DNA from 3 places in the Shewanella sp. KJ2020 genome. Region 3 is predicted to be linked to each of the others. Evidence: predicted binding sites of a transcription regulator. Region 3 holds the regulator's gene; each other region holds the start of a gene.
What was found. Region 3 encodes LexA, which represses DNA repair genes until DNA is damaged. Its sites were predicted from a motif close to TACTGTATNNNNATACAGTA; they were not measured.
Positions count from the first base shown of each region.

Region 1: a site for LexA is predicted at 3,113-3,132, ahead of recG (ATP-dependent DNA helicase RecG). Genes of this name have one in related genera too.
Region 2: a site for LexA is predicted at 10,842-10,861, ahead of MJO46_RS19575 (DNA topoisomerase III). Genes of this name have one in related genera too.

Region 1 covers NZ_JAKUKD010000028.1:242-6,819, forward strand. Annotated here, with positions in the region: gene MJO46_RS14660 (DUF3014 domain-containing protein) at 1-822, opposite strand, end outside; gene recG (ATP-dependent DNA helicase RecG) at 1,021-3,096, opposite strand; gene MJO46_RS14670 (ABC transporter substrate-binding protein) at 3,370-4,395, shown strand; gene MJO46_RS14675 (GGDEF domain-containing protein) at 4,412-6,238, shown strand; gene MJO46_RS14680 (YkgJ family cysteine cluster protein) at 6,330-6,578, shown strand, end outside.
Region 2 covers NZ_JAKUKD010000033.1:634-13,267, reverse strand. Annotated here, with positions in the region: gene MJO46_RS19615 (methyl-accepting chemotaxis protein) at 1-775, opposite strand, end outside; gene MJO46_RS19610 (DUF1097 domain-containing protein) at 880-1,371, opposite strand; gene MJO46_RS19605 (molybdopterin cofactor-binding domain-containing protein) at 1,581-3,827, opposite strand; gene MJO46_RS19600 ((2Fe-2S)-binding protein) at 3,829-4,332, opposite strand; gene MJO46_RS19595 (nucleotidyltransferase family protein) at 4,336-5,067, opposite strand; gene MJO46_RS19590 (XdhC family protein) at 5,067-6,083, opposite strand; gene MJO46_RS19585 (MBL fold metallo-hydrolase) at 6,402-7,046, opposite strand; gene MJO46_RS19580 (alpha/beta fold hydrolase) at 7,227-8,516, shown strand; gene MJO46_RS19575 (DNA topoisomerase III) at 8,718-10,829, opposite strand; gene MJO46_RS19570 (hypothetical protein) at 11,048-11,335, shown strand; gene MJO46_RS19565 (sodium:alanine symporter family protein) at 11,628-12,634, shown strand, end outside.
Region 3 covers NZ_JAKUKD010000019.1:49,105-61,738, reverse strand. Annotated here, with positions in the region: gene MJO46_RS12100 (SURF1 family protein) at 1-517, opposite strand, end outside; gene MJO46_RS12095 (DUF2909 family protein) at 516-734, shown strand; gene MJO46_RS12090 (cytochrome c oxidase subunit 3) at 739-1,614, opposite strand; gene MJO46_RS12085 (cytochrome c oxidase assembly protein) at 1,611-2,192, opposite strand; gene ctaD (cytochrome c oxidase subunit I) at 2,194-3,786, opposite strand; gene coxB (cytochrome c oxidase subunit II) at 3,796-5,334, opposite strand; gene MJO46_RS12070 (cell division inhibitor SulA) at 5,736-6,248, opposite strand; gene lexA (transcriptional repressor LexA) at 6,245-6,865, opposite strand; gene plsB (glycerol-3-phosphate 1-O-acyltransferase PlsB) at 7,026-9,449, shown strand; gene mtr (tryptophan permease) at 9,449-10,705, shown strand; gene MJO46_RS12050 (VOC family protein) at 10,848-11,621, shown strand; gene MJO46_RS12045 (ribonuclease T2) at 11,670-12,634, opposite strand, start outside.

The DNA of each region.
Region 1 (6,578 bases), on a different contig from region 3:
CAGTTTTTGCGCGCTGGGCAGAGCCTCTAAATTAGGGTCAACAAATTGATAGTTAACGCTAATAGAGTTAAGTTCTATGGGCTCTTCAATAATGGGGGCCGCGAGTAACATTTTAATCGCCTGCAGCATTCTGTCATTGAATTTAGCGTTACTGTAACCTAGTTCCGCAAAGGCCTCTTCGAATAATGGCGTCAGTTGCTTGTAGGTATTCATTAAGCTCTGCTCATCCATGTTGGCTATCACGGTCGCATAGGCATCATATCTATGGTAACTGTCTGGATTTAAATAGACCTTGTTGGTGATTTCCGACACTGTGAAGAGTTTTTCAGGCCCCTTGATAGGGCTTACCTTACGGGTCAATTCGCCCTGGGCTAAGTTATCCACGAACACCACGAATTGACGGGCGAGATCCTGAGTGATCAAGGATGAGCCGACAACATTGTTGTTGATAATGGCGAGTGCTTTTTGGTGAATAAATTCGTCACTCTCCGCCAGCGCGGGGATAGGCTCAACCACAACGGCGGGTTCGGTCTCGGTGGCCGGACTATCTGTGGTTTCCGTTGCGGTTTGAGGCGTCTCGGGTAGATCGGTTGTGGTTGTTGGCTCGGGTGTGCTTTCGAGCGTCATGGGCTCGGATGAGGGAGCCTCTGGCAGCACAATAGGTGCGTTAGGGATCAATTTAGGCGAGTCTGAATCACCGCTATAGTAATAATATCCTCCGGCGGAAAGTAGCACGACGAGCACTATCGCAAAAAGCGCGAAGCGATTGCTGCTAGAGGAAGTCTCTTGAGGTGTTATTCTATCATCTTGATTAACTTGCATTTTACATCCTTCGCTTGAGCGTCAAGGTAACGTGGTGAATACATGCAGCTAACATTAAAGTGCAAGGACGGACTTGTTTGAAGGCCGTTGGTTCATTTTGCAAGTTTCCATGCGCTTGTCTATAGCGCCTAGCTGAACATATCGCATTTATTTTGTGTTTTTAGGTAGATACTCTCTTAGGTCTGTTACATCTAGCACCTAAGCCTGTACATACTGTTGCCTGTGCCCTAGCCAGCGATGAATGATGGCGTCTACTCGCTCAGGAGCTTGCAACATCACATGGTTCGCCAGTTTTTGAATGTGGGGAATTAGGGCTTGATCCCGCACTAGGTCGGCAATTTTTAGTTCGGCCAGCCCAGTTTGTTTTGTGCCGAGCACTTCACCCGGGCCGCGAATTTCTAAGTCTTTTTGGGCAATCACAAAGCCATCGTTGCTCTGTCTGAGCACATTGAGCCTTTGGCTGGCAGTGTGGCTTAAGGGCGCCTTGTAGAGTAACACACAATGGCTCGCTATGGCGCCGCGACCGACCCGTCCACGCAGCTGATGCAGCTGCGCTAGCCCCAACCGTTCGGGGTTTTCGATGATCATTAGGCTGGCATTGGGTACATCGACGCCGACTTCAATCACGGTTGTTGCCACCAGCAAATGAATCACCCCAGCCTTAAAATCGGCCATGATTTGCTGTTTCTCGGCGCTTTTTAATCTGCCATGCACTAGGCCGATATTGAGCTCGGGCAGGGCGAGGCGCAGCTCTTCGGCTGTATCTTCGGCGGCTTGGCATTCGAGCACTTCGGATTCTTCAATTAGAGTACACACCCAATAGGCCTGACGTTTATCTGTCATGACACTGCTGCGGACGCGGTCTAACACGTCATTTCGCCGTTGATCGGGGATGGCTACTGTGGTCACAGGGGTTCGCCCCGGCGGCAGTTCATCGATAATGGACGTGTCGAGATCCGCATAGGCAGTCATCGCTAAGGTGCGTGGAATGGGTGTTGCCGTCATGATCAACTGATGGGGATGAAAGCCCTGACTCACGCCCTTTTCCCGCAGGCCTAAGCGTTGATGCACGCCGAATCTGTGCTGCTCATCGATGATAATTAACGCGAGTTTATTAAACACTACATGCTGCTGGAATATGGCATGGGTGCCAATTACCATCTGGGCCGCGCCCGATTCAATATCCTCGAGGGATTGGCTTCTCGCCTTGCCCTTGAGTTTCCCCGCAAGCCAGCCGACCTTTAGCCCTAGGGGCTCAAACCAAGCGGCAAAGTTGGCCGCATGTTGCTCGGCCAATAATTCAGTCGGTGCCATCATGGCAACTTGATAACCGTTTTCAATCGCTTGCAGCGCGGCCATCGCCGCGACTAAGGTTTTACCTGAGCCTACATCCCCCTGCACTAAGCGCATCATAGGATGGGGTTTTTCTAAATCTTTACCTATATCGACCACGACCCTTTGCTGTGCCCCCGTGGGCTTAAAGGGCAAAGCGGCGAGGAAGGGATTAAGTAACTGCCCGGTGGCGGGCATAGTGACTGCGGCGTCTAAATTACTGCGCTGCCTTAGGCGCAACATACTCAAATTGTGGGCGAGTAATTCTTCCTGCACGAGGCGCTGCTGGGCGGGGTGTTGGCCTAACTCTAAATCGAACTGAGAGATCCCCGCAGGAGGACGATGCAGCGTCTGCAGCGCTTGTTTAAGGCTGATATTGTTAGGTTGCAACTGGGGTGGCAGTAGCTCAGTTAGGCCGCCTTCTTCCAGTAACACTAAGGCTTGTTCCGTCAGCTTTATCCAGCTCACCTGCTTTAAGCCCTCTGTGGTGGGATAAATTGGCGTTAGGGTATCGCTTAGGTGAATATCCTCGCCGGGATACACGACTTTATATTCTGGATGCACTATTTCGGCTTGATGGCTACCACGGCGGACTTCGCCGTAGGCACGGATCATCAAGCCATTTTGCATGGCATTACGCTGGGCGACGGAAAAGTTAAAGAAGCGCAGGCTTAAACTGCCGGTGTCGTCGCGCACATTGCAGACCAACATGCGTTTACGGCCTTGGATGATTTGTGTCGATTGAATTTCGGCTTCTATCGTGCCGTAACTCCCCGGGCTTAGGGCGGCAATGGGATAGATTTGGGTTCTGTCTTCGTAGCGCAGGGGAAGGTGAAACAGCAGATCTTGTACTGTTGTGATACCAAGCTTGGCCAGTTTCTCTGCGACCCGTTTAGCGACGCCTTTGAGGTCGGTGATCGGAACAAGATCCAATTGCTGCAAGTTGTTAGCACTCAATCACTGTGAATTTATACATATACTAACAGAGTATATGCGTAAGGCAATCTTGGGGTGGGCTTTACGCTTGGCGGCCCGTTTCATAAATATTCTGCCCATAAAGTTCACTTTGTATCATTTTGTGGTTTAATCGAAATATCTGTTGCCATTGGGGGCATTTAGGCAACGATGCGGTAACAGGATTGTGAATCGATAATAATAAAGTGATCTCGAATGAAGGATAACGTTTGGGGGAACACGGTCGAGGAGAACTCGCCTATGCGTTTATGGACATTATGCAGTCTCTTGATATGTGGGCTTTTTTTTAGCATTCCTGCGATGGCTAAACTCGATGTCGTATTCTTTAATCCCGGTGCTGCAGAGGACAGTTTTTGGGGCGATGTCGATAGGTTAATGTCAGTCGCATCGACCAAGCTGGATATGAATCTCGAGATTATTCATTCGGATCGTAATCACTTCAAAATGATCACTCAGTTAGCTGAATTATTAAGTGATTCAGCTTCTCTTCCCCATTACGTGATCTTGGTAAATGAAAAGCAATCGGCACTTAAAATGCTGCAGATGCTTTATCCGTATCCTATTCATGTGCAATTAATTTTAAATGATATCTCCGTTGGTGAGCGTGATATCTTGCTGCAGGATCCCCACTGGCAGGAATACCTATTACCCGCCATTATTCCCGATAATTATGCGATTGGTTCGGCAACCGCTAAATCTTTGATGGCCGATTTAAAGGATAAAGAGGCTAAGGTTTTATTAATTTCGGGCGATAAATCGACGCCAGCATCTGTGCTTCGTACCCAAGGTGCCCATGATTATTTCTTTATCCAAGCGAATGCGACGGTCGTGCAAACGGTCTATGGTCAATGGAGTGAGGATATTGCCTATGGTCAGGCGTTGACATTGCTTGGCCGCTATCCCGATCTCAATATGATTTGGACCGCCAGTGATCGCATGGCGATAGGTGTACTAAAAGCATTGAAAGAAAAAGGACTTAAGTCGGGTCAAGAGGTATTCGTCAGTACGATTAACACTTCGCCTGACATTTTACATCTCCGCCGTGAACAGGCGGTAAGCGTGCTCGGTGGTGGGCATTTTTTAGCGGGAGCCTTAGGCTTAGTACAATTGCAGCACTATCAACGGACGCGAAAATATGTGCCCTATGAAGGGATCGCGTTATTCGATGTGCTCAGGCCAGATTCGGCTTTTTATCAGATGCTAGTTGCTAGGGATTGGCCCGCCATTTTTCAGGCTGAAATTTTGGATAAATTGCCGCCACAATAATACCTAATAGGTCTCAATGAAACATAAGAATCATTCCATTAGTCACCGAATGACACTCACCATTATCGGTGTGAGTTCATTTTTTGCGGTGTTAACTATGCTGGTGCAACTGATATGGAATTATCAGGACAGCATCGACAATGCGACGGCGGATATCCGGGAGTATTCTGAGTCTATTCTCCCTAGCATTGCCAAATCACTCTGGGATGTTGACCGTAGCTTACTCTCCGATTTGCTATCGGGCTTAGGTATGATGCCCATGGTATCGAGCGTGAATTTGGAGAGTATTGACGGAGTTGCGATGCAACTGGGGAGATCTGTCCGTGACAGTGATGGGAGTCAGATGCTGTTTCACTATACGATTGAATATCAAGATCAGCAAATTGGAACCCTCACCGTCGGTTTAGATACGAATGAGCTGTACTACGAACTGTGGCAACAGTTGATCATTATCGTCCTAGGCAATGGACTTAAAACCCTGCTGATGATTTATCTTATCCTCACTCTCGTACGTTTACTGGTTACGAGCCGTTTGTCCGCATTGGAACGTTTTGCCAATCAAATCAATCTTCATTCCCTTAAAAAGCTGTCGGTTCCCGAGGCGATTGTGGCAAACCCCGATGAGATTGGCCATGTTGCCCTGTCGCTGCAGGCCATGTACCAAAGGATCCGCAACGATTTAGCCCTAAATAAGCGGCAGCAGAGGGCGTTACAGCAACAGCAACATCAACTGGAACGTCTGGTCGAGGAGCGCACTCAAGAACTCAATTGGCAGTCGCGGGGGAACCAATTACTGGCTGAAATTTCATTGCAATTTCTCAATATGGATATGCTCAGGCTGGATGAAGGCTTGGCCGAGGTCAGCCAGAAAATCGGTGGATTATTCGATGTCCAGAGGGTGAGTATTATCGAATTTACTCAGGGGCAGGCCCAGTATCGCAGTCTGTGGGCGAGTGAGCCTAATGCCGAGCAAATTAAAGGTATTTCCGTTGAGAATGTCACTCTACTGGAACAAAAATTTGCAGCGGAATCTATCCTAGTGATTGAGGATATTGAATTTTTAAAAGCTCAATCGCCGAAGGAATATGGCGTTATGCATTCGGTGGGCATATGCGCTATTGCGGCGTTTGCGATTAAAAATGCCGGTCACTTGCAGGGATTATTGTCGCTATCGACTGTGAATCGCCCGTTAAATTGGAGCGCGCAGAAGAACGCCATGTTGACGCAATTTGCCGCCGCATTAAACGAATTACTGCTACGTGCAGAAAAAGAGCGGCAAATGTTGGGCTTGCAGCAAGCCTTAGTCTCAGTCAATGCGCAGTTGCAGGTCATGGCCGAAACGGACGAATTGACGGGATTAACCAATAGACGCCCCTTTACCCAGACCCTAGAAGCCGTATTGCAGGGCAAAGTGCCCGCCGGATTGTTAATGCTGGATATCGATTATTTTAAGCGTTACAACGATACCTATGGCCATCTTGAGGGAGATTCAGTGCTAAAGCGGGTGGCCGAGGCGTTAATGCACAGCGGCATATTACCGCAGGGGGCTTTACTCGCAAGAATTGGTGGCGAAGAGTTTGCTATCGTGCTCGAGCGAGTCACGCCGGGTCAATTAGGGGCGATTGCGAACCAATTATGTTACCAAGTTGCGGAGTTAAATATTCCCCATAGCGGCTCGCCTATGGCCAAAGTGACCACTAGCATTGGCGGGGTTTATCTAGCGCTCGATACCCTATCTGGACTGAAAATGGCGGATGTACTTCGCCGGGCCGATATGTGTCTTTACCAGGCGAAGGACAAAGGGCGTAACACTGTGGTGGTCGAGATAAACCCATGGGGCTAAGTCGCTTTTAATGAGCGGGCGTTAGCGGGTTTATTTCTGATTTTTGCCTGCTATAATTGCCGCCCTTTATTTCCAATCTTTAGGTTTGAGCGTGTCAAAACGTGGTAAAAATACGGCAAATGCGGTGTCGATTTTTAATATCGATGATTTGTCTACCTGGCAAAAGTACCGTAAAGGTCTGTGTGACACTTGCCATGCCACTTGTTGCACCTTGCCCGTCGAAGTCACTGTGACTGATTTAGTCCGCATGGCATTAGTGGATGAGTTTGAGGCCGAAGGCGATCTAAAAGCCATTGCTAAGCGCCTACAAAAAGCCCGCTTAATCGATAATTTTAATCAT
Region 2 (12,634 bases), on a different contig from region 3:
CTGAAACTTCTTCAATCGCCGAGGTCATCTGTGCCATCGCCACGGCAACTGAGTCGAGGAATTGATGCTGGAAACCGATCAGCTCATCACTGGTGGCCGCCTGTTGATTAAACTCATCGGATGCAAGCGACAAGGTTTGTGCATTTTTACCAATGGCCGATACCATTTCGCTCATATTATCGGCGCAGCGGTCAATCTCACGGGCGATTAGGCTGAAGTCGTCAGTACCAAAAAAGTTTAATCTAAAGCTCAAATCACCATCGGCGAGGCGCTTAATCGCCATATACATATCCCACAGGCCGCCACCGAGGGAGGTGGAGATCCAATAGCTCAGTTGAAACAATGGTAAAAGACCAACTAAGGCAAGCCAAAACATCAAATTAGCATCGCTACGCCCTTCGCTTTCCCACTGTTTAACATTCTGTGAAAGCTGTAACGCTTGGCCACTGACCACAGTTGCACTAGCGGTCACATTATCGCCTTTACGCTCGGCTTCTGCTTGGCGTGGCATTAATGTCAGCCCGTTATCACGGGCAAATTGTGTCAGAACGTCACCCTCAAGCCGCTGGGAACTGGCCACTTGGGCGAAGGTATCGACGGTTGCTTGTACCCGTGCGAGGGAGGCTATTTCGAGATTACGGTGGGCATGTTGGTAGTTAACAAGTGCCACGGCAGCGGTGATCAGCGCCACCATAGAGCAAACAACCCAAAACTTTCCGTTAAGGCTGAATTTGATCAATATGGCATCAATGGTGCGAAACTGGATTTGTTTCATCTTGATAATTCCTAAGAGCAAAATGCTATTTGGCACTAAATCAATATTATAGATCAGATCGCCGCAGCAAAGACGCCAACAATAAGATCCAAGCAGATATAATGCTAATCCGCGCTAGCCACTTGGTTACGAGTCGCTGTCGACCACTTTTGTGTCAAAGTAACCAATTGCCCCGTTAATAGACTCATACTAAAACCGAGTAAGCCACCTATGACCAAGGGTGGCACTATATTGGCAACATCCCCCGCCATGGCGAAGGTAATGCAGCAACCAATAAAGGCGCCAGGGATAAAGCTCAACTTTTGATAGCTCGCCTGTAAACACATGGCCGAGGTGGCGATGCCGGTAAAAATATACCCAAATACGGGCGAAACAAAAAAGCTGCTGCCAAAGATAATGAGCCAAGCCCAAAATACCCCGGACAGATTCGTGCACCACGCCATCATCACGCCTTGAAAACCAGCCTTAGGTTGAGCAAAAAAAGTGCTACACCCTAAAAAGCCAATCCAAGTGACCAGATGAAATGCATCTGCGATGCCACACCAAATAGCCGCCAATAGGCCGGCTGAGATAGCGACTTGCCAACGATTTTCCATGGATGACCCCTTTATATTTCTATTCACGGAAGTTTATCTGTTGGTTAAATTACCTCTATTCTGGTAACAAAAACCTGATCTATTACTAATTTTCGGCATTAATGCCCGTAAAATCGCTAACAAGCAATTTTTTTGTGGTAAAAAAACGAAAAAAGCGCTTATTAGGCGCTTTTTTATTCAAATGCTTTCAGTTAACCCTATTGCAGAACTTACACTCGCAATAGCTTATTCACGGGAAGATCGCGGATCCTCTGCCCCGTCGCCGCAAAAATCGCATTGGTCAAACTCGGGGCAACGGGCGGTACACCCGGCTCACCGACACCTGCAGGCGGTGCATCGGACTCAATAATGATGATCTCCATATCGGGGGTTTGGGGGAGTCGCAGTAAAGGATAATCGTGGAAATTCGATTGCTGCACTTTGCCCTCTTTATATGTGATTTCTCCCATCAAGGCTAAACTCAGGCCAAACACAATTGCGCCTTCGGTCTGGGCTTTTACCCTATCGGGGTTAACTATGGTGCCTGCATCGATAGCTGCGATGGCTTTCAGTACCTTTAGTTGTTTATCCTCACTCACTTCCACCAGCATGGCCACGGCAACGAAACTGACAAAACTGCGGTGCACGGCAAAACCCCAGCCCTGATTTTTCCCCGCTTTGGGCGCCTTAGCTTGGGCTTTTTCAACCGCTTCGATAACCCCTAAATAGCGGCCCACGTCCACGGGGTGACGACTGAGATCTTCGCCATAGTTGCCGTATTTAAAGCCTTGATCGCTAAAGGTCTCACGCCTTGCTTCCCCTAACAGGCTACGCCACATCTTAAAGCATGAAACTTGGGATTTATGGGCCATTTCATCGACAAAACTGCCGACACTAAAACCGTGCTGAATGTTACACACAGAGCGCATCCAACCAATACGGCTATGCGCCTGCGCTTTTACCGCTTCGTATCTTAAATGCGGCAAAGCAAAGGGCACATCCACAAAGCCTAAATCCAACTCACCGCCGGAGGGATATTCCACCCCTTCGGCAAAGGTTGAACTGATCGATGGGAATCCCGTACGGGCTAAAAGCGCGGTCGGTTTATTATTGGCATCGAATAACGCCTGATAGGACTGGGCGCTGATAGCATGGTAATAACCGTTTTGGATCTCATCCTCGCGGCTCCAACTCACTTTAATTGGACGCTTGAATTGCTTAGATAACAGCGCAGCTTCAACACTAAAATCAGGTTTGGATTTACGCCCAAAACCGCCACCCAGCAGGGTGACATTGACTTTAATCGCCTCTTCTTCCATGCCTAGCGCAGCGGCCACATTTTGCTGGGTACTTTGCGGCGTTTGGGTCGATGCCCAGATTTCACAGCCCTTTTCAGTCACATGGGCAGTGGCAACGGGCGGCTCAATAGAAGAATGGATTAAATAAGGCACGGTATAAACCGCCTTTAACGTATTCGCTTCGGGCCAGTTTTTGATCTCATCGCCAACTTGGCGCACGACTTTACCGCTTTGCTGTACGCGCTCGACCAGTGACTTTAAATAAAGGCTTGAATCATGCTGACTGTTGTCGGCCTGAGTCCAAGTGACTTTTAAGGCTTTGCGGCCTTCGAAGGCGCTCCAAGTATTTGTGGCGATGACAGCAACGCCGCCCAAAGCCTGAAACGCCGGAGCGCCCTTAGCGGCGGGCAAACGATACACATCTATTACCCCGGCCACTTTACGCGCTGCGGTATCATCCAAACTTGCCACATCGCTGCCCAGTACAGGCGGGCGCATAATGCTGGCGTAAAGCATATTATCGACTTGAATATCATAGCCATAGACAGCTTTGCCGCTTAACATAGCGTCCATATCAACGATCTGGCGTGATGCGCCAATCTGCTTGAAATCTTTAACCTCTTTAAAGGTTAATGACTCCACAGCGGGGACAGGTTGCTCTGATGCGGCTAACGCTAACTCGCCAAATTTGGCCGAGCGGCCCGATTTTGCATGCAGCACTTTATGGTTGGCGGTATGCACCTCACTCACGGGAACTTGCCAGCGTGCGGCAGCGGCCTGCTCTAGCATGGTTCTTGCCATCGCCCCCATCTGACGCATGCGATCATAATTTTCGCGAATACTGCGGCTACCGTCGGTGTTTTGGCTAGCATAACGTTTATCGGCTAAGCCTTGAATGGGGACGATTTTATCCCAATCCGCTTCTAACTCTTCGGCTAAGACTTGCAGAATGCCGGTTCTGATCCCCTGTCCCATCTCGGAGCGATGGCAAGTAAGATACACTTTGTCGTCTTCACCAATAGCAATAAACAGATTCAGCCGCGCCTCTTTATCCTGTGCCAGCGCCATGGGGCTCCACGTTAGTCCACTCGCCCCTAATGCGAGTCCGCCACCCACTGCGCCAAACAGTTTTAACACATCGCGGCGGCTGATATTTTCTACGGCAGTAAAAGTACTCATCTTAGCCCTCCAGTTTGGCATAGTGTTGCAGCGCGGCTTTAATCCGTGGGTAGGTGCCGCAGCGGCAGATATTGCCCGACATGGCAGAGTTGATTTGCTCTTCAGTGGGTTTCGGATGCTGCGCCACTAACGCCGCAGCCGACATCAATTGGCCCGCCTGACAATAGCCGCATTGGGGTACATTATGTTCGGCCCAAGCATTTTTAAGCTTTTGATTATCCAGCCCTTCAATTGTTGTTAGTTGTTTACCTTGTGCCTGCCCCAAACTGGTTAAGCAGGCCCGCACGGGTTGGCCGTCTAAATGCACTGTGCAAGCACCGCATAGCCCAGCTCCGCAGCCATATTTAGTGCCCGTAAGCCCTAAAATATCCCGTAGCGCCCACAGGATGGGCATTTTAGGATCGGCATCTAAGGTAAATGATTTACCGTTGATGGAAAGTGTTTGGGTGGAAGCGGCGGTACTGGCTTCCTTGACGACGGATTGGGGGGATAATACTTCTGCCATAACTCACTCCTTAAGTGCCAACCACGACGCAAGATCGGCTTGGGTATCAATATCAATTGCGGCGCTGGGTAGTGTTATAGCGACTAACGCTCCCTGCTGTGCTTGTTGTTTTAAAATAGATTTAGCCCCGCGATCACCACTTAAGTGAGTGAACAGCGGCAATGTTGAAGCATTAAAAATAGCAGGTACACCCACATCATCCAAATAATGGGCGGCAACCTCTTTACCGGTTTTATGCCACATAAGAATAAGCTGTCGATAATCCTCGGCGCTCAAGGCCACTTGATCAGCCAGTGTCAGCAGCATGGCATCAAAACCTTGTTCCTTAGCATAACTGGCCGCCAAACTCACCGAGGAGGCCAAACCCGTATGCCACTGTGGATTAACTAAAATATCAAAGAGTTGGCGAGATTTAAGTTCGGCTAATAATGGTTGTAATATAGGCTGGTGAGCACCGAGTATGACTAACAAAGGGGCATTTTTGGGGGAATGCGTGCCTTGAGGCTCTAAATCTTGGTAATAAAGCTGTTGTAAACGTTCAACATGGGCGCAAATGATGGCTTGTTCACTGATTCCAGTCGCGCTAAGCGAAGGTACAAGCTGCGCTAACTTTACCCCCGCAAAGCGCTGACTCTCACCCGCTGCCAGTACCACAATCAACAACCGTTTGGATAACAGTGGCGCTTGCTCTGCCAGCGTTAGCGCTGTCGACTTTGGCACTGGCGGCAATGTCATTAACGCATGATCTCATCGAGATGTTTTAAGGTCGCGCCATGGAGTACGCCGTGGCACTGGGCCAAAATACTCAAGGCCACTGCGCCCGGTAACTCGCCCCCAAGGGCCAGTCCTGCGGGAGCAGAAAACACTCCAGAAAAAGATTCAGTGCTCAGCCCTGCCATCCCCAGCACTTTATCCCGTCGATGAGCTGGGCCAAGTAAGGCAACATAAGCGAGTGGATGGGCTTGAATAACCTTCAATGCCGCAGCATCTAAGCCCAAGTTATGGTTCATCACTACGGCACAATCCAATTGGCCGATATGATTCGCGGTTAATTCCCCCGCGGCAAGTTTCACTACATGGGCATGGGGAAAATCCGCCGCTCTGGCATAGGCGGTACGACCATCAAAAACCGTCACTTGCCAGCCTAAGGTATGGGCCATGGCGGCAATAGGCTTAGCGTCGATACCACCGCCAAAAATGCCAAGGTGGAATCTTGGTCTCAGCGGAATGATCAGCGATTTTCCCGCCTCTTGGGTGAAGATGCCCGTGCGGACAAAATCGCTGGCGGGGAACGGTGTCAACGCTTCGGGGTAGAAAGCGGCTTGATATTGGCGCGCATCCGTCCCCGCTTTAACTAATGGCAATTGATAAAACCCCGATTGACCGTGGCGAAATGCCTGCACGAGTTCAATCAGGTCAAGATCGTGATTCTCTTTTAACAGTGGGATCAACATGATATCTACTATACCGCCACAACCGAGTCGATAGCTGGCATCGGACTCATCGCTGGCATCATAGGTCACGCACATGACTTGCTTAGTCTGCATGGCATGTTGAGCGTGGCGGCGTAGGTCGGATTCTAAGCAACCACCACTTAATATTCCCGCCTCCTGACCGAATTCGTGGAACAACATCATGGCGCCAGGTTTACGGTAAGCAGAACCTTGAATAGCGGTGATCACCGCCAACACCCAAGCGTCATCCGCCAGCGGTAACCAATGCTCAAGTAAGTCTTCGATTTGGTGTTCCATCCACAGGGCTCCGCTCGGTGATCAATATCTGACAAGGTATAAACTATCTTCAAATTAAACCTAACTCGTTGAGGCACAATCATTAGACAGTTGCGATAACACGTTAGCAAAGACGTTTCTATTTTGATAGGGGCAATAGTTTACAAAAAATGTCGCGCTGAAAATTGTGGCTTAGAATGGGCGAGAATTGACATCCATGTCATCACAGGTGGCGGCCTAGATTCACCGATGCCGAGTGAGCTCATCGGAACTTTGCCTTAATTCATCGGCAATTTGATAGGACTGATAGCCAGTACTAGCCGCACCAATATATTTGAATTAGAGCAGCAGCTGATCGGCCACGAAGGGATTATGCTCGCGCTCTTCACCAAAGGTCGACATAGGACCATGACCCGGAATAAATTCGACATCGGCACCTAAGGGCCACAGTTTTTCGGTGATCGAGTGAATTAAATCCCGATGATTTGATTGGGGAAAATCGGTACGGCCAATTGAGCTTCTAAAGAGAATATCCCCCACCCAAGCCAATTTTGAAGACGCCGAGTAAAAGGCAATATGCCCAGGCGTATGTCCAGGACAATGGAGCACCGACAGAGTTTGCTCGCCTAAAGTAACCAGATCGCCTTCCTCTAGATATTGGTCCGGTTCAAATGCCTCACAATGGGGAAAACCAAAATTTTGGCTCTGCTTAGGTAAACTATCAATCCAATATTTATCGGCAATGTGGGGGCCAATAATGGGAATATTCGCCGCTTGGGCAAGGGATTTAGCACCGCCTACATGGTCAATATGCCCGTGGGTCAGGAGGATTTTTTTCAGTGTCAACCCCAGTTTAGCCGCCTCAGCTTGAATGCGATCTATGTTCCCTCCCGGATCGACTACCGCCGCGCATTTGGTTTTCTCACACCAGATCAAACTGCAATTTTGCTGGAAAGGTGTCACAGGAATAATTTGATACTTCATAGCTTCAATCTCGTGTTATCCATAGCCGATAGATTACGCTAAGAGGCTCATCATGGCTCAATTTTTTACAATAAAAATTGATCTTCACCAAAGCCACATCAAAAAGTCCCAACTTGCAGGAACAGTGCTTTTGTATACAATCTGCCAATATACTCAAAGCCCTACCCTAGAGGTTGATTGATGAAACCCGATATTGTTCTTGCTGGTGTGCTTGCCAAAAAACATACCTTTACCTTGCCCCTCAATTATCAGCACCCAATTGCTGAACAAATCAAAGTATTTGCTAGGGAATTGTGTAGCACTGAAAACAAAGATAAAAAGCTCCCCTACTTAGTGTTTTTTCAAGGTGGCCCAGGGTTTGCCGCCATGCGCCCTGCCAGTAATAGTGGTTGGATCCGTCGCGCGCTCAAAGAATTTCGCGTATTACTGCTCGATCAGCGCGGCACGGGCTTATCGACACCGGTTAATTACCAGAGCCTTAAACATTTAACGCCCATAGAACAGGCGCAGTACCTTAGCCACTTTAGGGCCGATAATATCATTCGTGATGCCGAAGCCATTCGCGCCCAACTTTGCCCCGCCGATAAATGGGCGATTCTTGGTCAAAGTTTTGGGGGATTTTGCGTTTTGCATTATCTGAGCGCCGCCCCTAAAGGCGTGAGTGAAGCCTATATCACAGGGGGAATTCCATCCTTAACCCGTAGCAGTGATGAAGTGTATCAAGCGACCTATCATCGAGTGCTCGCAAAAAACCACGCTTTCTTCCAGCGCTTTCACGATGCCCAGCATTTAGTCACGCGGTTAGCCAAGCACTTAATTGACAATGAAGTGTATTTGGCCACGGGGGAACGGCTCACCGTTGAAATGTTGCAGCTACTTGGTATCAACTTAGGCATGGAGCAAGGACCGGAGTCTGTCTATTATCTGCTAGAACAAGCCCTGATCAACACGCCCTCCGGCATAGAAGTAAATCCATTATTCTTAAATCATTTTTGCCAACTACTCGACTATAACACTAACCCGATTTTTGCCCTGCTACACGAGGCCATCTATTGCCAGCAGAGCGCATCCCAGTGGGCGGCGCACAGGGTAAGACAAGCATTTCCCGCCTTTAACTACCAAGTCGGTAAGCCTTTCCTGTTCACTGGCGAAATGATTTACCCTTGGATGTTCGATCAATTTAGCCACCTCAGGCCACTCAAAGCTGCAGCAGAAATACTGGCCAGCAAATCCGATTGGCCAGTGCTTTACCATCTGGAACAACTTACCCAAAACCGCGTCCCCGTTGCCGCGGCCATTTATAGCGAGGATATGTTTGTCGAAATGCAATACAGCCTTGAGTCAGCTCAGCAAATCGGCCAGCTAAAATATTGGCTCACATCGGAATATGAACATAATGGGATCCGTATGGATGGCGAGCGGATTTTAGATAAACTGATCAGTTTGAATCGGGGTGAACTCTTAAGATAGATGTTAATTTTAAGGGTTAATTAAGTAAAAGCTGTCATTGTAACTGGGCTCCTCATCCAACTGAGTGATTTTGGTTACAACGTTCAACGACCTATTTTCCGTAAGAGTAAACCGCCTTGGTTTACTCTTTTTTTTTTGCAAAAAATTTAAGGCTAGTTCCAGCTATTGTTTAATGGTCGGAAAATCCCACACTCGTATCCATCAAACTTCAGCAGCCACTTTGCGGGTTCGACTCCGCGTCCCTGAACTCGCACTCGACTTTTTCGCACTGCTACTTGTACTTGTTTTTGCGGTACTTGCCGTGCCAGTGCGTTTTGCAGAGCTAGAGGCTTTACGGTAAGGCGACTTGCGATAACCGGATTTATTCCCAGCCGTTTTACGATAACCTTGGCCTTGTAAACCATTAAGCGCGGTTGGCAGTTGTGCTCCTGCATTTTGGATAAGCGTGGATAAAGTGCCTAGCAGCGGTTGCATAAAGGCTTGATAGGAGGTTTCTTTATGGCAAATGCCGTTCAGACTCGCCTCCCAAAGCGCGGTCATATCCGGCGTAGTCGCACTTGCGGGCAGGCTGTTAATCAATCCTTTGCCCACATCTGTCGAGACAATCGATTTACCTAAGCGTTGTAAAAAACCACGTTTAAATAGCAGTTCGATGATACCTGCACGGGTAGCTTCAGTACCTAAGCCATCGGTTTCTTTGAGTATTTTACGGATCTCTGGGTCGGTCACATAACGGCTTATCCCTGTCATGGCACTGAGTAAAGTGGCATCGGTAAAAGCTTTCGGCGGCTGGGTATTTTTTTCAAGCAATTCGCCTCGAGTACAATGCAAAGCCTGCCCCAATTTCAGAGGCGGTAGCTGGCCAATAAACTCATCATTATCCTCATCGTCCTTGCCTGTACTTTCCTCCGTCGATTGGTTTCCACTCGCCCTGCTGCCATTAGATTCTTGGCGGGCAAAGAGTTGTTTCCAACCTAGAGACTGATCTTGACGCGCCTTAGTATTAAATAAGCCGCCCTCAATCGTCACTTGCACTGTGGTTTCACTGTAACAATAAGCCGGATAAAACTGCGCTAAATACTGGCGGGCAATATGCAGATAAAGCTGTTTTTCCCGCAGGCTTAAGCTCGATAAATTAGCAGTTTTCTCTGTGGGGACTATGGCATGGTGTGCATCCACTTTTTTATCATCCCACGCCTTAGATTTAAGACTGGGATCGGGCGCATTAGCCCCTTGCAATAACTCGCCAGCCCCCTGACTCACCGCCCTAAGCACCGAAGGCGCAAGGTTATGTTGCTCAACGGGTAAATAGCGACTGTCGGAGCGTGGGTAAGTAATGAGTTTATGACGCTCATACAGACTCTGGCAGGTATCGAGCACGTCCTTAGCACTCATACCAAAACGTTTCGCCGCATCTATTTGTAATGCAGATAAACTGTAGGGCAAAGGCGGATATTGTTTCTTATCCTTAGAGGCTAATTGCGTCACTAAGGCAGGTTTGTCACTGATGCGATTCACCACATTTTGCGCTAAACCTCTGGCTAACACTCGCCCTTCTTCATCCATATAGGGTAAGCAGGCTTCACTGGGTTGCCATTTTGCACAGAAGGTTTCCTGCTTTTCGGTTGCCAAATGGGCCAACACTTCATAGAAAGGTTTAGATTGAAAATTAGCGATCTCTTCATCACGGCGCACCACAAGCCCAAGCAAGGGCGTTTGCACGCGGCCAACCGATAACACGCCCTGATAACCGACCTTTTTACCTTGAATGGTATAGGCACGCGTCATATTCATCCCATAGAGCCAGTCGGCACGACTGCGAGCTAAGGCCGAAGTGGACAAAGGAATAAACTCGCGATTGCTGCGCAGTTGCCTTAGCGCCCGTTTTACAGCCTGTGGGTTTAAGTCGCTAACCAATAACCGCTGAGTTTGATGTAACTTGTCACCCGTCACGCCAAGATAGGCAATCACTTCATCGACTAATAATTGCCCTTCCCTGTCGGGATCGCCAGCATTAACGAGTGTATTGGCTTGTTTTACCAGTTTTTTTAATACTGAGAGTTGGCTGCGAGTCGCCGCCTTAGGTTTAAGCTGCCATTTGTCCGGCACTATAGGCAAGTGCTCAAATTTCCAAGACTTATATTCTGGATTGTAGGCATCAGGTTCCGCTTGTTCGAGCAAGTGACCGACACACCAAGACACACAATCGCCATTGGCGGCTTCGATAAATCCATCGCCTTTTTTATGGGGTTTAGGCAATACATCGGCAATGGCCCGCCCTAGGCTAGGTTTTTCTGCGATATAGAGGATCATACAAACACCAAACACTGGATATAATTACAGTATAATTTAGCGCAAAGTACTTAAGAGTGCAAATCGGTATCTTGGTATCGATAACGAGTGCATCTTTAACAATTCGTACTTAAACAGCTTGCTCCCTAAAACTAAAGCTGTGTAAATTAATTTGAGAATCGTTCTCATTTAAGAATAGTATTCTGTCAGTTACAGGAGAAATAAATCAGGAGAAATATATGAAAACACTCACACTCCCCTATCCAACAAACCCCGCTTTAAAACCAAAATTAGCATTAAGACTCAATCAATTAGTCATATTCCACAGCCTAATGCTATTAGCATTAAGCCTCCTATGTCAGATTGGACTTGAGAAGATCAATCTTAAGGCTCCAATGGTCTGTTGGAACATTATTCAGTTTATTCCTATTGCCGTGAGCCTTTCACTACTGCTGGATCATAGCGTCAGTCGCCGTAGTTTGGCTTGGTTATTTGCGCTATGGATGATGTTGTGGCTCGTTATCTAACGCTATTTTCACGGGATATTAAGTCGCCACTGACCTCCTATCAGGCCAACCTCATCTTAAAGACCTGCTGACCTCAGTTTTCCCCTTCAAGACTCCATTTGTAAAAAAAGAACATCAAACTATCAAATATTTAACAACTTTAGCTATGAAGCAACCCAAAAAATAGTTATGTTGAGTACCTTGGACGTTGGCAAAAGTGTTAAGTGTCAACGAATGCGACTTTTTCAAATAAATTTTAAACCCGTAAATCTAAAAACTCTGCAAAAACAACAAAATATTGGAGTTGAACTATATGAATGAGATGGTCAATGCGATCAATAGTGTCGTTTGGAGCCCTGCGCTCGTGTTTCTTTGCCTAGGTGTTGGGCTCTATTTCTCCCTTCGCTCCCGATTCCTCCAATTACGTCATCTGCCCGAAATGATCCGTCTGATGTTTGATGGTAAAAGCACTGACGCTGGGGTGTCTTCCTTTCAAGCATTAGCGATGACCTTAGCGGGTCGAGTTGGTACAGGGAACATTGCAGGGGTTGCCACGGCAATCACTTTTGGTGGCCCAGGTGCTTTATTTTGGATGTGGATGGTGGCATTTTTCGGCGCCAGCTCAGCCTTCGTCGAATCAACCTTAGGCCAAGTCTACAAAGAAAAGATCAATGGCGAATACCGCGGTGGCCCGGCTTTTTATATTGAAAAAGGCTTAGGTATGAAATGGTATGCTTGGGTCTTTGCCATTGCGACCATTTTTGCCTGCGGGATCCTATTACCCGGCGTGCAAGCCAACTCTATTGGTTCGAGCTTAAAAACGGCTTTTAATATTGATCCTAATGTGACAGCGGCAATATTGGCTATGCTGCTCGGGTTTATCATTTTTGGTGGCGTCAAACGTATCGCCCACTTTGCGAGTACTGTCGTGCCCTTTATGGCGCTGGGTTATATCATTGTCGCCTGCGTGATTATTGCACTTAACATTGGCCAGCTACCCGATATTCTCTGGTTAATTATCAAGAGTGCTTTTGGCTTTGATGCGGGCTTTGGCGCTATTTTAGGGCTTGCCATCATGTGGGGGGTCAAGCGTGGTATTTATTCTAACGAAGCCGGCCAAGGTACGGGCCCACATGCCTCCTCGGCAGCGGCGGTAAGTCACCCCGCAAAACAAGGATTAGTACAGGCATTCTCAGTGTACATTGACACGCTATTTGTGTGCTCTGCCACTGGTTTTATGCTGCTTATCACTGGGCTTTACAATGTGCAAGGCCCTGAAGGTGCCGCACTCTACACGGGTATTGCGGGTGTTGCTGCGGG
Region 3 (12,634 bases):
TGAGATTTTGAAAGCGAATATTTGCCCCCGACTCAGCCATCAAGGATTGACTCAAGGGATTGATTTGCTTTTGATAAAGCCGACCTTCGATAGCTAATTCACCGCTAAGCGGGGTGATTTGAGGCAATTCACCACGGTGGGAGCCTGCGGCGACAAAACCGAGTTCGACCAGCAACCAAGGTTTTCCAGCTTCCACTTGTAGGGGCTGAAAGGCTAAATAGCCCACTTGACCCTGATAGATTTGATTATCCAGTAGCCAGATTTGTGAGCTCGCGGGCGTCGCCTGTATTTGTAGACGATAACCTGTGACGCTTTCCTTATTTACCTTTAGCTGGAGCTGCTCAAAACTGAGTGGCAATAAGGATTGCCTCGCTTCCATTTGCGCTTGTAGGACGGTTTTTTCTTCACCTCGGGCTAATTGCCATAGGCCCAGCTTGACCAAAATCCCGAATACAGCCACAGTCAGTATCAGCAAAAAAACCGTTAATTTATTCAGCAGGACATAAGGATATTGCATGAATACCCTGTTTATTTTTAAGTTGGCCTTAGTTCTGCTGTTGCTGTTTATCATTTTTAATTTAGGTAGAGCCTTGTTTATTATGGTGAAAGGCGACAACAAAATGCCTATGAGTCGCTATCTTGGTCGCCGGGTGCTCTTCTCTGTGCTCGTTATCCTGCTATTGCTGGTGGCATTAGGGACTGGATTAATCAGCCCCAATCCCACGCCTTACTAAAGCCTTAGAGTACGTAGACGAAAATAAACAAACACAGCCAGACCACGTCCACAAAGTGCCAATACCAACTGCCCGCTTGGAAGGCGAAATGCTTATCTGCGCTAAAGTGCCCCTTCAACACTCTGAAAAACAACACTAATAAGAATACCGTTCCTAGGGTCACGTGCATGCCGTGAAAACCCGTTAGCAGGAAGAAGGTATTGCCATAAATCCCAGAGGTTAAGGTGAGTCCCATTTCCTGATAGGCGTGGATATACTCTTCGGCCTGTAAGGCAAGGAAACCCATCCCTAAGAGTATGGTGATCCCGAGCCAGAGGGTAATGGCGGAACGTTTGCCTTTTTCTAAGCTGACATGGGCAAAATGTAAGGTGACAGAAGAGGTTAGCAGCACAATAGTGTTGATTAATGGCAGACCAGTCCATGGCATAGCCTCGGTTTTTGTCCCATCAGGTGTGGTGATCAATGGCCAAACGGCTTCGAACTGTGGCCAGAGCACTTCGTGGGTCATGGCATTATTCGAGGCGCCGCCAAGCCAAGGCACCGCGACCATGCGGGCGTAGAATAATGCACCGAAAAATGCCGCGAAAAACATCACTTCGGAGAAAATAAACCAGCTCATGCCTTGGCGAAAGGATCTATCCATTTGATGGGAATAGAGTCCTGTCATGGATTCGTTGATCACGGTTCTAAACCAACCCACTAGCATAAAGAGGATTACGGCGATGCCTGCGAGCAGTATATAGCCGCCACCTGAGGCACCCGATTTGAGTTGTTGTACAAAGCTTCCTGCACCAAAGGCGATTAAAAACAGCCCTATAGCACCAATGATGGGCCAAGCGCTTTGGGCGGGGACATAGTAAGGTTCATGTTTTGTAGTCATTTTGCAGCTCCTTGCTCTAGGGCAGACGCTAACTGCTTGTCGGTAATGTCGTAGAGGGTGTAAGAGAGGGTCAGAGTGTGGATGGACTCAGGTAACTGAGGATCCACAAAGAAAATGAGTGGCAACTCTGCGCTGGTCGAAGCCGCTAAGTGCTGTTGATTAAAGCAAAAACATTCAGTCTTATTAAAGTAGGCAGCACCTTGGCCTGGGGATACCGAAGGTATCGCCTGACCGATTATGGCTCTGTCCGAGAGATTGCGTGCCAAAAAAGCCGTGTGGATAAGTTCGCCGGGGTGGACTTCGAGCCGCTTGGTTTGCGGCTCAAATTTCCACGGCATACCCGTTTGCACTTGGGAGATAAATTCCACAGTAACAACCCGGCTAGTATCAACAGTAATAGCTTGATAATTGCTGGCGGTGCTGGAGGTTTTACCGTTGATCCCAAGCTGCTCACATAGCACATCGTATAGCGGCACCAGCGCAAACCCAAAGCCAAACATACCGATACAACCCATGACTAACAGGCTGATGAGTTTGCGATTTGACTTAGATTTGTCGGGCTGGTGATTGTTTGTCATTTCATTTCACCTCGGGTGGTGTCGTGAAGGAGTGGTAGGGTGCTGGGCTTGGCAATGTCCACTCTAAACCCTCACTGCCTTCCCAAGGTTTAGCGGGGGCTTTCTCGCCGCCACGGATGCATTTGATCACTAGCACTAAGAAAATCAATTGCGATAAACCGAAGGCAAACCCACCAATAGAGACAATTTGATTGATATCGGCAAATTGAATCGAGTAGTCGGGAATACGCCTTGGCATACCCGCCAGCCCAAGGAAATGCATTGGGAAAAACAGTACGTTGACCGAAATCACCGAACACCAGAAATGCCACTGTCCCAGCCGTTCGTTGTACATGTGCCCCGTCCACTTAGGTAACCAGTAATAGGCCGCCGCCATGATGGAGAAAATCGCCCCAGTCACTAGCACATAATGGAAATGCGCCACCACAAAATAGGTGTCGTGGTATTGGAAGTCGGCGGGCGTAATGGCGAGCATTAACCCTGAAAAACCGCCAATGGTGAAGAGTATGATAAAGGCCACGGCGAACAACATAGGGGTTTCGAAGCTGAGTGAACCGCGCCACATAGTCGCCACCCAGTTAAATACTTTCACCCCAGTTGGCACCGCAATCAACATAGTGCAATACATGAAAAACAGCTCGGCAAACACTGGCATACCTGTAGTGAACATATGATGTGCCCACACAAGGAACGACAGAATTGCAATACTCGCAGTTGCATAAACCATTGATGCATAGCCAAATAATGGTTTGCGACTGAAGGCGGGCACTATGGCTGAGATGATACCAAAGGACGGCAAGATCATGATGTAAACTTCGGGGTGGCCGAAGAACCAGAAGATATGCTGGAACATCACAGGATCGCCACCCCCCGCGGCGTCGAAAAAGCTAGTGCCGAAAAACTTATCGGTCAGCACCATAGTTACAGCGCCCGCGAGGACGGGCATCACAGCGATCAGTAGGAATGCTGTGATAAGCCAAGTCCACACAAACAGCGGTAGCTTCATCCATGTCATGCCGGGCGCACGTAAGTTCACTATGGTCACAATCACGTTGATTGCGCCCATAATTGAACTTATCCCCATGATATGAATAGAGAACACGAAGAGTGCCGTGCTATCGGGGCTATAAGTGGTTGATAGTGGCGCGTAGAAGGTCCAACCAAAGTTAGGCCCGCCGCCTTCCATAAACAGTGAGCTGAGTAAAATGGTAAAGGCGAAGGGTAAGATCCAAAAACTCCAGTTATTCATCCGTGGCAGCGCCATATCGGGCGCCCCAATCATCATAGGGATCAGCCAGTTTGCGAGCCCAGTAAAGGCTGGCATCACGGCGCCGAACACCATGATCAGCCCATGGACTGTGGTCATTTGGTTGAAAAAATTGGGCTCGACCAATTGTAATCCGGGCTGAAACAGTTCAGCGCGGATCACCATGGCCATAGCGCCACCGGTTAAAAACATAATGAAGCTGAACCATAAATACAAAGTGCCTATGTCTTTATGGTTGGTGGTTAGCACCCAGCGCATGATGCCCTTTGGCGCACCATGATGATGGTCATCATGGGCTGCGGTTTGATCTTGAGTCATTGTGCTCATCATAATCCCCTACTGTCCATGGCTTGCGATATCAGCAGGTTGCACTGTATCGCCGGTATTATTGCCCCAAGCATTACGTTCATAGGTAATGACGGCCGCGAGTTGCTGTGGACTTAATTGTTTGCCAAATGCCTGCATCGCCGTGCCCGTTTTGCCATGTATTACTATGTCGATATGATTAGCAATGGGCCCAGTGGCGATAGCGCTGCCCACCAGTGACGGGAAGGCGGGGGGTATTCCTGCACCCGTTAATTGATGGCAGGCTGCGCAAGTGGTGGCGTAGACAGCCTCACCTTCGGCCATTAGAGCATCATGGCTGAGTGTGGGGAGGCTGGCGGGATCGACAACTGCAACTGGCTCAGGTTCAGGCGCGGGAGTTGGGGTCGTATTGGCTGGCGCTGCAGTAGATGCTGGTGTGCCAGCGCTGCCGTTCATATGCTCGTTAACATCTTTGGCCTGCACAGCATCGCCAGTATTATTGCCCCATGCATTACGTTCATAGGTAATCACAGCGGCCATTTCCTGTGCCGTCAATTGCTTACCAAAGGCTTGCATGGCGGTACCCGCTTTACCGTTAATCACGATTTCAAGGTGACCACTGAGCGATCCCGTTGCTATCGGGCTGCCTTTGAGGTGTGGAAATACGCCTTTTAAGCCTTCGCCATTGGGTTGATGACAGGCTGCACAGTGGCCTAGGTACACTTGCTCACCTTGGGTCATAAGCTCTTCTTTACTGAGGGTTTGTGATAATGCGGCTTGAGCGGCTTCTGCCGCAGCCCCTGCGGCTTGTTTTTGTTCCGCCACCCAAGCATCAAACTCGGCTTCGGGTAGGGCTTGCACTACGATGGGCATAAAACCATGGTCTTTACCGCAAAGCTCGGCGCATTGACCGCGGTAAATGCCGGGTTTGTCTATGCGCGTCCAGGCCTCATTGATAAATCCTGGGTTGGCATCTTTCTTCACCGCAAAAGCGGGTACCCACCATGAATGGATCACATCTTCAGAGGTCATCAGGAAGCGAATTTTGCGGTTTATCGGTAGCACGAGCGACTTATCGACCTCCAAAAGGTAATTTTCCCCTTTGGTTTCGGTGCCCTCTATTTGTGCTCTGGGTGTGGCGAGTATGCTGTAAAAATCAATGTCTTGATCGAAATAGCTGTAGTGCCATTTCCATTGGGAACCCGTGACTTTTACGGTGAGATCGGCATTGCTGGGATCTTCCATCGCGATTAATGTCTTTGTTGCTGGAATTGCCATTAAGATCAAAATGATAAATGGCAAAACAGTCCAAGCAATTTCGACTTTAGTGCTTTCGTGAAAATGGGATGCGACTGCGCCTTTGGACTTTCTGTGGTTGATCATGGCGTAAACCATGGCCCCAAAAACCACTAAGCCGATCGCACAGCAGATATACAAGATGGTCATGTGCAAGTGATAAACCTTGCCACTGATCTCGGTTACGCCGGGGGTCATGTTGAGCCGCGTATCTGCGGCGGCCAACGGTGGTGCGAATAACACCACGAGTAAACAATACAACAATTGCTTCACAAGACTTCTCCTCTGCCAATTGCGAATAGCAACTACAAAGAAGAGCAACACAGTAAGTCTCAACTCTATGCAAACTCTTCAGTTCCCAAAAAAGCATTTTTGACTTCAACGTGCGTTGGCGGCTGTTACTTTTAATTAAGTATTATTACTGCTGGTATAAGCCACGCTGGCACATACGACTGAAATAAATCTGTTCTCTATTTTTAGTGGCATTTCAAACGGGATAGCTGTTCGATTTCTGTGCCACGGCGGTGATATATCATCACCGACTTAACCAACCATACTTGCTGTTTAAATATTGATCAAGATCACTTATTTTTCTAATTGTCTGAAAAATTGCCAAAAAAAAGCCTCACATTCATAGGTGAGGCGGCTTTGACGGTAAAATATAGCGTAAAAAATTAATGCATAGAGTTGAAAAAAGCTTGCTGGCTAAAGTGTGTTTGTTGCTCGAGCCTAGTATCGCAGCGTAAGTGACTGTTCACCTCTTCGAGCACAATTCCCATAGCGCGGGCACTTTTAGCGACAATTTGTAGACGACGATTATCGCGGGCATCGAGTGATTGTGTCCAAGTAATGACCGCACTGGACGTACCACTTGTCAGGGCTTTTTCCATTGCCCAGAGTGTTTCAACCTCATCTTTGGCATGGACTAACAGGATGCGATCCATACGTACTCCAGCGTTAGCAAGGAGTTGCTTATAGCCGATGCTTGGAGGATTAATAAGTACAACCCATCGCCCCTGCTGGCTGAGCTGTGCGAGTTGAGCACTTAATTGCACGAGTTCGTGCTGTCCTTGGGTTTGGGTTGGCATACAGCTAATCGGAGTATGTTGCCAGTCGGTATCTGTATCTCGTACTTCATCTAACCATAAACCTGGATGGCGCGGGGCATTGCCGAGTAGTTTGTTCATAGCCAATCTCCATTACGGATCACACCGACGGCGAGTCCTTCAATTGTTAAACTTTGAAAACTTAAATCGACTTTAATCGGCGAATAATCTTCATTTTCGGCGTGTAGATAGACTAAGTTGCCTTTTTTTTCGAAGCGTTTAACCGTGACATCGTCGTCGACTCTGGCGACAACCACTTGGCCATTTCTTGCCTGTTGTACTTTATGAACGGCCAGCAAATCCCCTTCGAGAATACCTATATTCTTCATGCTGTCGCCTTTTACGCGCAGTAAAAAGTCGGCGGGTGGATGAAACATGCTGGGATCAACTTGGTAATACTGCTCAACATGTTCTTGGGCGAGTATAGGTTCACCTGCAGCGACTTGACCGATAAGCGGTAGGCCAGATTCAGTGACTTCTTCTTCCTCTGCTGGGAGACGGATACCACGAGACGTACCGGGCATGATCTCGATACAGCCTTTTTTCGCTAACGCTTTAAGATGTTCTTCCGCCGCATTGGCGCTCTTAAAACCTAGACGTGCAGCAATTTCCGCCCGAGTAGGTGGCATGCCTGTATCGGCAATATTTCGTTTAATTAGCTCTAAAATTTCAGCTTGGCGTGGCGTCAAGGGTCTCATGGTGGTTCCTGTTTTTCTATACAGTTACTGTTAGTATATACAGTATTGTTGGTAGTGCAAGTATTAACCACTTTTTAACGATATCGGAGAGTATTAGCGAATGTTCCCCAGAGTCTGGTATTCTATTGGGCTAGTGAACGTATTTAATTGCATAAGAAAAATGCCTAAACAAGACTCTCTTTGGTTGAAATCATTACGTTGGATCCAAAAACACTTAGTGCACACTATTGTGGTGCCTCAGGATCCCTTTGCCGATCTGAATCTGGATGCTTCCAGACCCCTTGCTTATGTGATGAAAACAGAATCCATTAGTGATATCGCTGCATTGAGCGAAATCACTGCCAAGCTAGGGTTACCCAGTCCCTACGAACCTTTAGTGGCCAATGGCGTCGTGGCTCCCCGCGTCGTTTGCCTCGAAGGACGCAAGCCGTTATTTGGTGAGCGTGCCAGTAATGCGCCTTTCCTTGAATGTTTTATGCGTTTATTGGCCGTGCATAAGGAAAGACCTGAACTGGATATCCAGTTGGTGCCTGTCAGCCTGTATTGGGGCCGCACGCCGGGTAAAGAAGACGACACTATGAAGGCGGCGGTATTGGAGCGTGAAAATCCGACCTGGCTGCGCAAGTGTTTAATGATTTTATTTTTAGGTCGGCATAATTTTGTGCAGTTTTCCAATGCTGTGTCACTGCGTTATATGGCCGACGAACATGGCACAGATATGGGGATCGCCCATAAGTTAGCACGGGTTGCGCGGGTGCATTTCCGCCGTCAGCGTAAGGTGATGACGGGGCCTGTGTTGCCAAATCGTCAGGCGCTATTCCATTCGCTGCTTAAATCCGAATCCCTGCGTAAGGCCATTCAGGAAGAAGCGTCTAGCAAGAAGATTTCTGAAACCCAAGCCCGTGAGACTGCGATTGAATATTTAGATGAAATTGCGGCAAATTATTCGGACAGTTTAGTCCGTATTGCAGAGCGTTTCTTGACTTGGTTATGGAACAAACTCTATAGCGGGATCAACATAAAAGGTGCCGAGCAAGTTCGGCAGTTGCACCACGATGGCCACGAAATAGTCTATGTGCCCTGTCATCGCAGCCATATGGATTACCTGCTGTTATCCTATATTCTGTACTACCAAGGCATGGTTCCGCCGCACATTGCCGCTGGCATTAACCTCAACTTTTGGCCCGCTGGGCCAATGTTCCGCCGTGGTGGTGCCTTCTTCATTCGCCGCAGTTTTAATGGCAATAAGCTGTATACCGCAGTATTCCGTGAGTATTTAGACCAACTGTTTGCTAAGGGATATTCGGTGGAATATTTCTCCGAAGGTGGCCGTTCGCGTACGGGGCGTTTGTTGGCACCCAAAACCGGCATGATAGCGATGACGATGAACAGTGTACTGCGCGGGATTGAACGTCCTGTGACTTTAGTGCCTGTGTACTTAGGCTATGACCATGTGATGGAAGTGGCCACTTATCATAAAGAATTAAGCGGTAAGAAAAAGCAGAAAGAATCTGTTTGGCAAGTCTTTGGTGCTATTCGTAAATTAGGTAATTTTGGCCAAGGTTATGTGAACTTTGGTGAGCCTATAACGCTGCAAAACTTCTTAAATGAGCGGGCGCCTAATTGGCGGGCAGAGCTTGCCGATGATCCAGAACAAAAACCGACTTGGTTAACGCCAGCGGTTAATGTGCTGGCGAATCGGGTGATGACGCGCATTAATGATGCCGCGGCCGCCAGTTCTGTCACCCTGACCAGTTTAGTGTTATTGGCATCGGAGCGAAACGCCCTAGAGCGTTGTTTGCTCGAGCGTCAATTAGATTTATACCTGACCCTGCTTAAGCGTGTGCCTTACACTTCGTTTACCTCGGTTGCCGAAGGCGATGGTAAGCATTTAGTGCAACAAGGATTGGATCTGAATAAGTTCTCCATTAATGCCGATCCATTAGGTGAGATAGTGTCTATCGATGAGAATCAAGCGACCTCAATGACTTACTATCGCAATAACATTATTCACTTATTTATTATCCCGTCATTGATTGCGAGTTGTTTAACCCACAATGAGCAAATTCAGCGGCAGCAGATCCTCGGGATAGTGAATGACTTTTATCCGCTGCTAAAAGCCGAACTTTTCATGGGCATTAAGGATTTACCTGCCTATGTAAATCAAGTGCTGGACCTCTTTGTTGAGCAAGGTTTAGTGACCGAGCAGGAGGGGTTATCGGTCGTGACGGAACACACCAGCCAGCTGCTACTGCTTGCGGGTTCTGTGAGTGAAACTCTGCAGCGTTATGCAATTATTTTCAATTTGTTAGCCCATAGACCTAAGATGGAACGCTCGGAACTTGAGTCTGAAAGCCATCTACTTGCCCAGCGTCTAGGGGCGTTGCACGGCATTACTGCGCCTGAGTTTTACGATAAAAAACTCTATAATACGCTGAGTGTTAAGCTAAAAGAGTTGGGTTATTTCTCTGGTGAGGGAGATAAATCCAACGTAGAGCGAATTCGAGATCAAGCCAATGGCCTATTGAGAGCCACAGTGAGACAGACGATTGTAGCGAGTGTCACTGCGGAGCACATTGTTTAATGGCAAATCATATGAATGCGGCTAAACATAAGCCCGCAGGTAAGTCTTTGCTCGGTGGTGCCATGATTATTGCCGGTACAACCGTAGGGGCGGGGATGTTCTCCTTGCCCGTGGTGGGCGCCGGTATGTGGTTCGGCTATTCGATTTTTATGTTACTCGGCATTTGGTTTTGTATGTTGATGTCGGGCTTACTCTTGCTCGAAACCAATTTGCATTTTGAACCTGGCGCTAGCTTCGATACCTTAACCAAACAAACCCTAGGGCAGTTTTGGCGGATTGTGAATGGCGTTTCTATTGCCTTCGTGCTCTATATTTTGACCTATGCCTACATTAGTGGCGGCGGGTCGATTGTGAATCACAGCTTGCAGGGCATGGGAATAGTATTACCCCAAAGTGTGGCGGGATTAGTATTTGCCATTGTGTTAGCGAGCATAGTGTTAATTAGCACTAAGGCCGTGGATCGTATTACCACTATTATGCTTGGTGGAATGATCATCACTTTCTTCCTTGCTATCGGCAATTTGTTGATTGAAATAGATGTGACTAAGCTATTGGAGCCCGATGGCACTCAGCATTTTGCTCCCTATTTATGGGCGGCTCTGCCTTTTGGTCTCGCCAGTTTTGGTTACCATGGCAACGTACCTAGCTTAGTGAAGTACTACGGCAAGGACTCCTCGACCATTATCAAGGCGATTTTCATCGGTACTTTTATTGCGCTGGTGATTTATACCTGTTGGTTAGTGGCAACCATGGGCAATATTCCCCGTAGCCAGTTTAGCGATATTATCGCCCAGGGCGGTAATATGGGGGTCTTAGTGGGCGCTTTGTCGGAGGTGATGGCGAGTAGCTGGTTAAACAGCATGCTAACCCTATTTGCCAACTTGGCCGTGGCGTCTTCATTCCTCGGTGTGACCTTAGGTCTATTCGATTATCTCGCCGACCTATTTGGTTTCGATGATTCCCGTACAGGCCGAATGAAAACCGCATTAGTAACCTTTGTGCCGCCAACGATTTTGGGATTGCTGTTTCCAGATGGTTTCCTTATCGCCATCGGTTTTGCGGCATTAGCGGCGACCGTATGGGCAGTGATAGTGCCTGCGCTTATGGCCTATAAATCTCGGCAACTATTCCAGGACAGCACAGGTTTTAGAGTGATAGGTGGAACCCCCTTGATCATCCTTGTGGTGTTATTTGGCATAGTCACAGGGGCCTGCCATTTACTGGCGATGGCGGATTTACTGCCACAATATTCCTAGTTTGTTTATGCCGCCAAAGCCCTCATTTGAGGGCTTTTTGTTTTGTACTTATTCCTAAGGCCTGTCTTTTTAATTCGGATACTGGACAGAACGAAAAACTCCAGCTTAACTCCTACGATTGAGACAAAAATGGGAGCCAATAATGAAGATTACTCAGTACGCACAAGGACATGCATGTTGGGTTGAACTCGCAAGCCACGATTGGCAAGGGGCTAAGGGATTTTACCATGCCATGTTTGGTTGGAATGCGATTGAGATGCCTATTCCTGAGGGGCATTTCTCGCTGTTTAACCTAGATGGCGACGACTTGGGCGCCATGTACCAAATACCGAGTTCAGAGGCGCAGATCCCCAGCCATTGGCGAGTCTATTTTGCCGTGAGAGATATTGATGCCTGTATTGCAGATATTCAAGCTGCGGGTGGCCAAGTGCATATGGGGCCGCATATTGTGGGTGATGCGGGGATCATGGCGCAGGTCAGCGATCCCGAAGGCGCGCGCTTTGCTCTGTGGCAGGCCAAAAACCATATAGGTGCCCGTCGTCAGGGCGAGGTTAATACTCTGTGCTGGGTCGAATTAGCATGCCGTTCCCCCCTCAGTGAAGAGGCCTTTTATTGTAAAATCTTCCCTTGGACAGCACTAACCAGCCAAGTGGCTGATATTGAATATATTGAATGGCAGGTTGCTGGCCAATCTATCGGTGGCATGATGACGATTATGCCCGAATGGGGAGATATTCCTGCCCATTGGATGCCGTATTTTGTGGTGGCAGATTGCGATGTGTTTGCCAATAAAGCACAGAGTTTGGGAGGGCAAATTTGTGTTCCGCCGAGTGATATTCCAGAGGTGGGTCGGTTTGCTGTGATTACCGATCCCCAAGGTGCGACATTTGCGGTGATTAAACTGGATCAAATGTGATCGATAAGGCATAGACGCCCACTGGGCGTCTATTAGCTGTAAAACTGGTTAATTCGGGTTATCAATTGCTATGGTCTCGGGGCAAGAACCTTTTTTGGCCCGATTGGCTTTGGCGAGTAGGCTAGGTAGGGAGTCCGAGGCCTTAATGACTTCGGGCAAGTTAATGCGGATTTCACTTAATAATCCCTTAGCACATTCTAGACTGATTTTTGTATGTGCACCTTGGCCAAAGCTTGTATCAAAGCTTTGGTTTAAATCACTTTTACTGACATTCTTACCTATGTTGTCATGGATGAATTTTTGTACCCATGCCGAGGTATTGACCGCTTGAGTCAGCTGGGTTGCTAATAAAAAATACTCGTTAGGGTCTTGGTTACGACAAGTACCGTGCTTCCACCATTCGTGACGTTCCAAACAGGTGCCATAGCGGGCGCTTGGCATCACTTCTTCTAAATTTTTGCGCACCGATGGTTTAAGTTCAAATTCTGGATAAGTACAGAAATCATTCGGCTGCAATTTGACCTTGCTGCAATAGCCATAACGCGTGCCGCATTGTTGTCTATTCGGCCATAGCCCGTGCAGGCTAAAGTGTTGCCACTGGCTTGAATCTGGCGTTTGGCTGAGGGCGCGGCATTCGGCTTTACGGCGGCCATAGAGTTCACAAAAGGTGCTTTGCCAGCTTAGTGCTAATATGTGTGAATCAAAATTATCCTCGATTTGGCATTGATTAGCTTGGCGTTTTTCTGTGGTTCTCGGTGTTTTAAGGTTCTCGTTATACTTTGTGTTGATATCCGATGTTTTAGTGGTTTGCGCGGGTTCCACCGCCATTGCGGATGTCGATACATTACTGCCAGCAATATTAGACAGATATTGACCACAATCGCCGCTAATCCAGCGCAGTGGCGAGGTTGTGGCATTGGTCCGTACTCGCAGCCAATCAGGTTTAACGCTATTGCCGAGAATTTCGAGCACTGGATAGCGCTCACCCATATTGCTCTGCCAATCATCGGGAT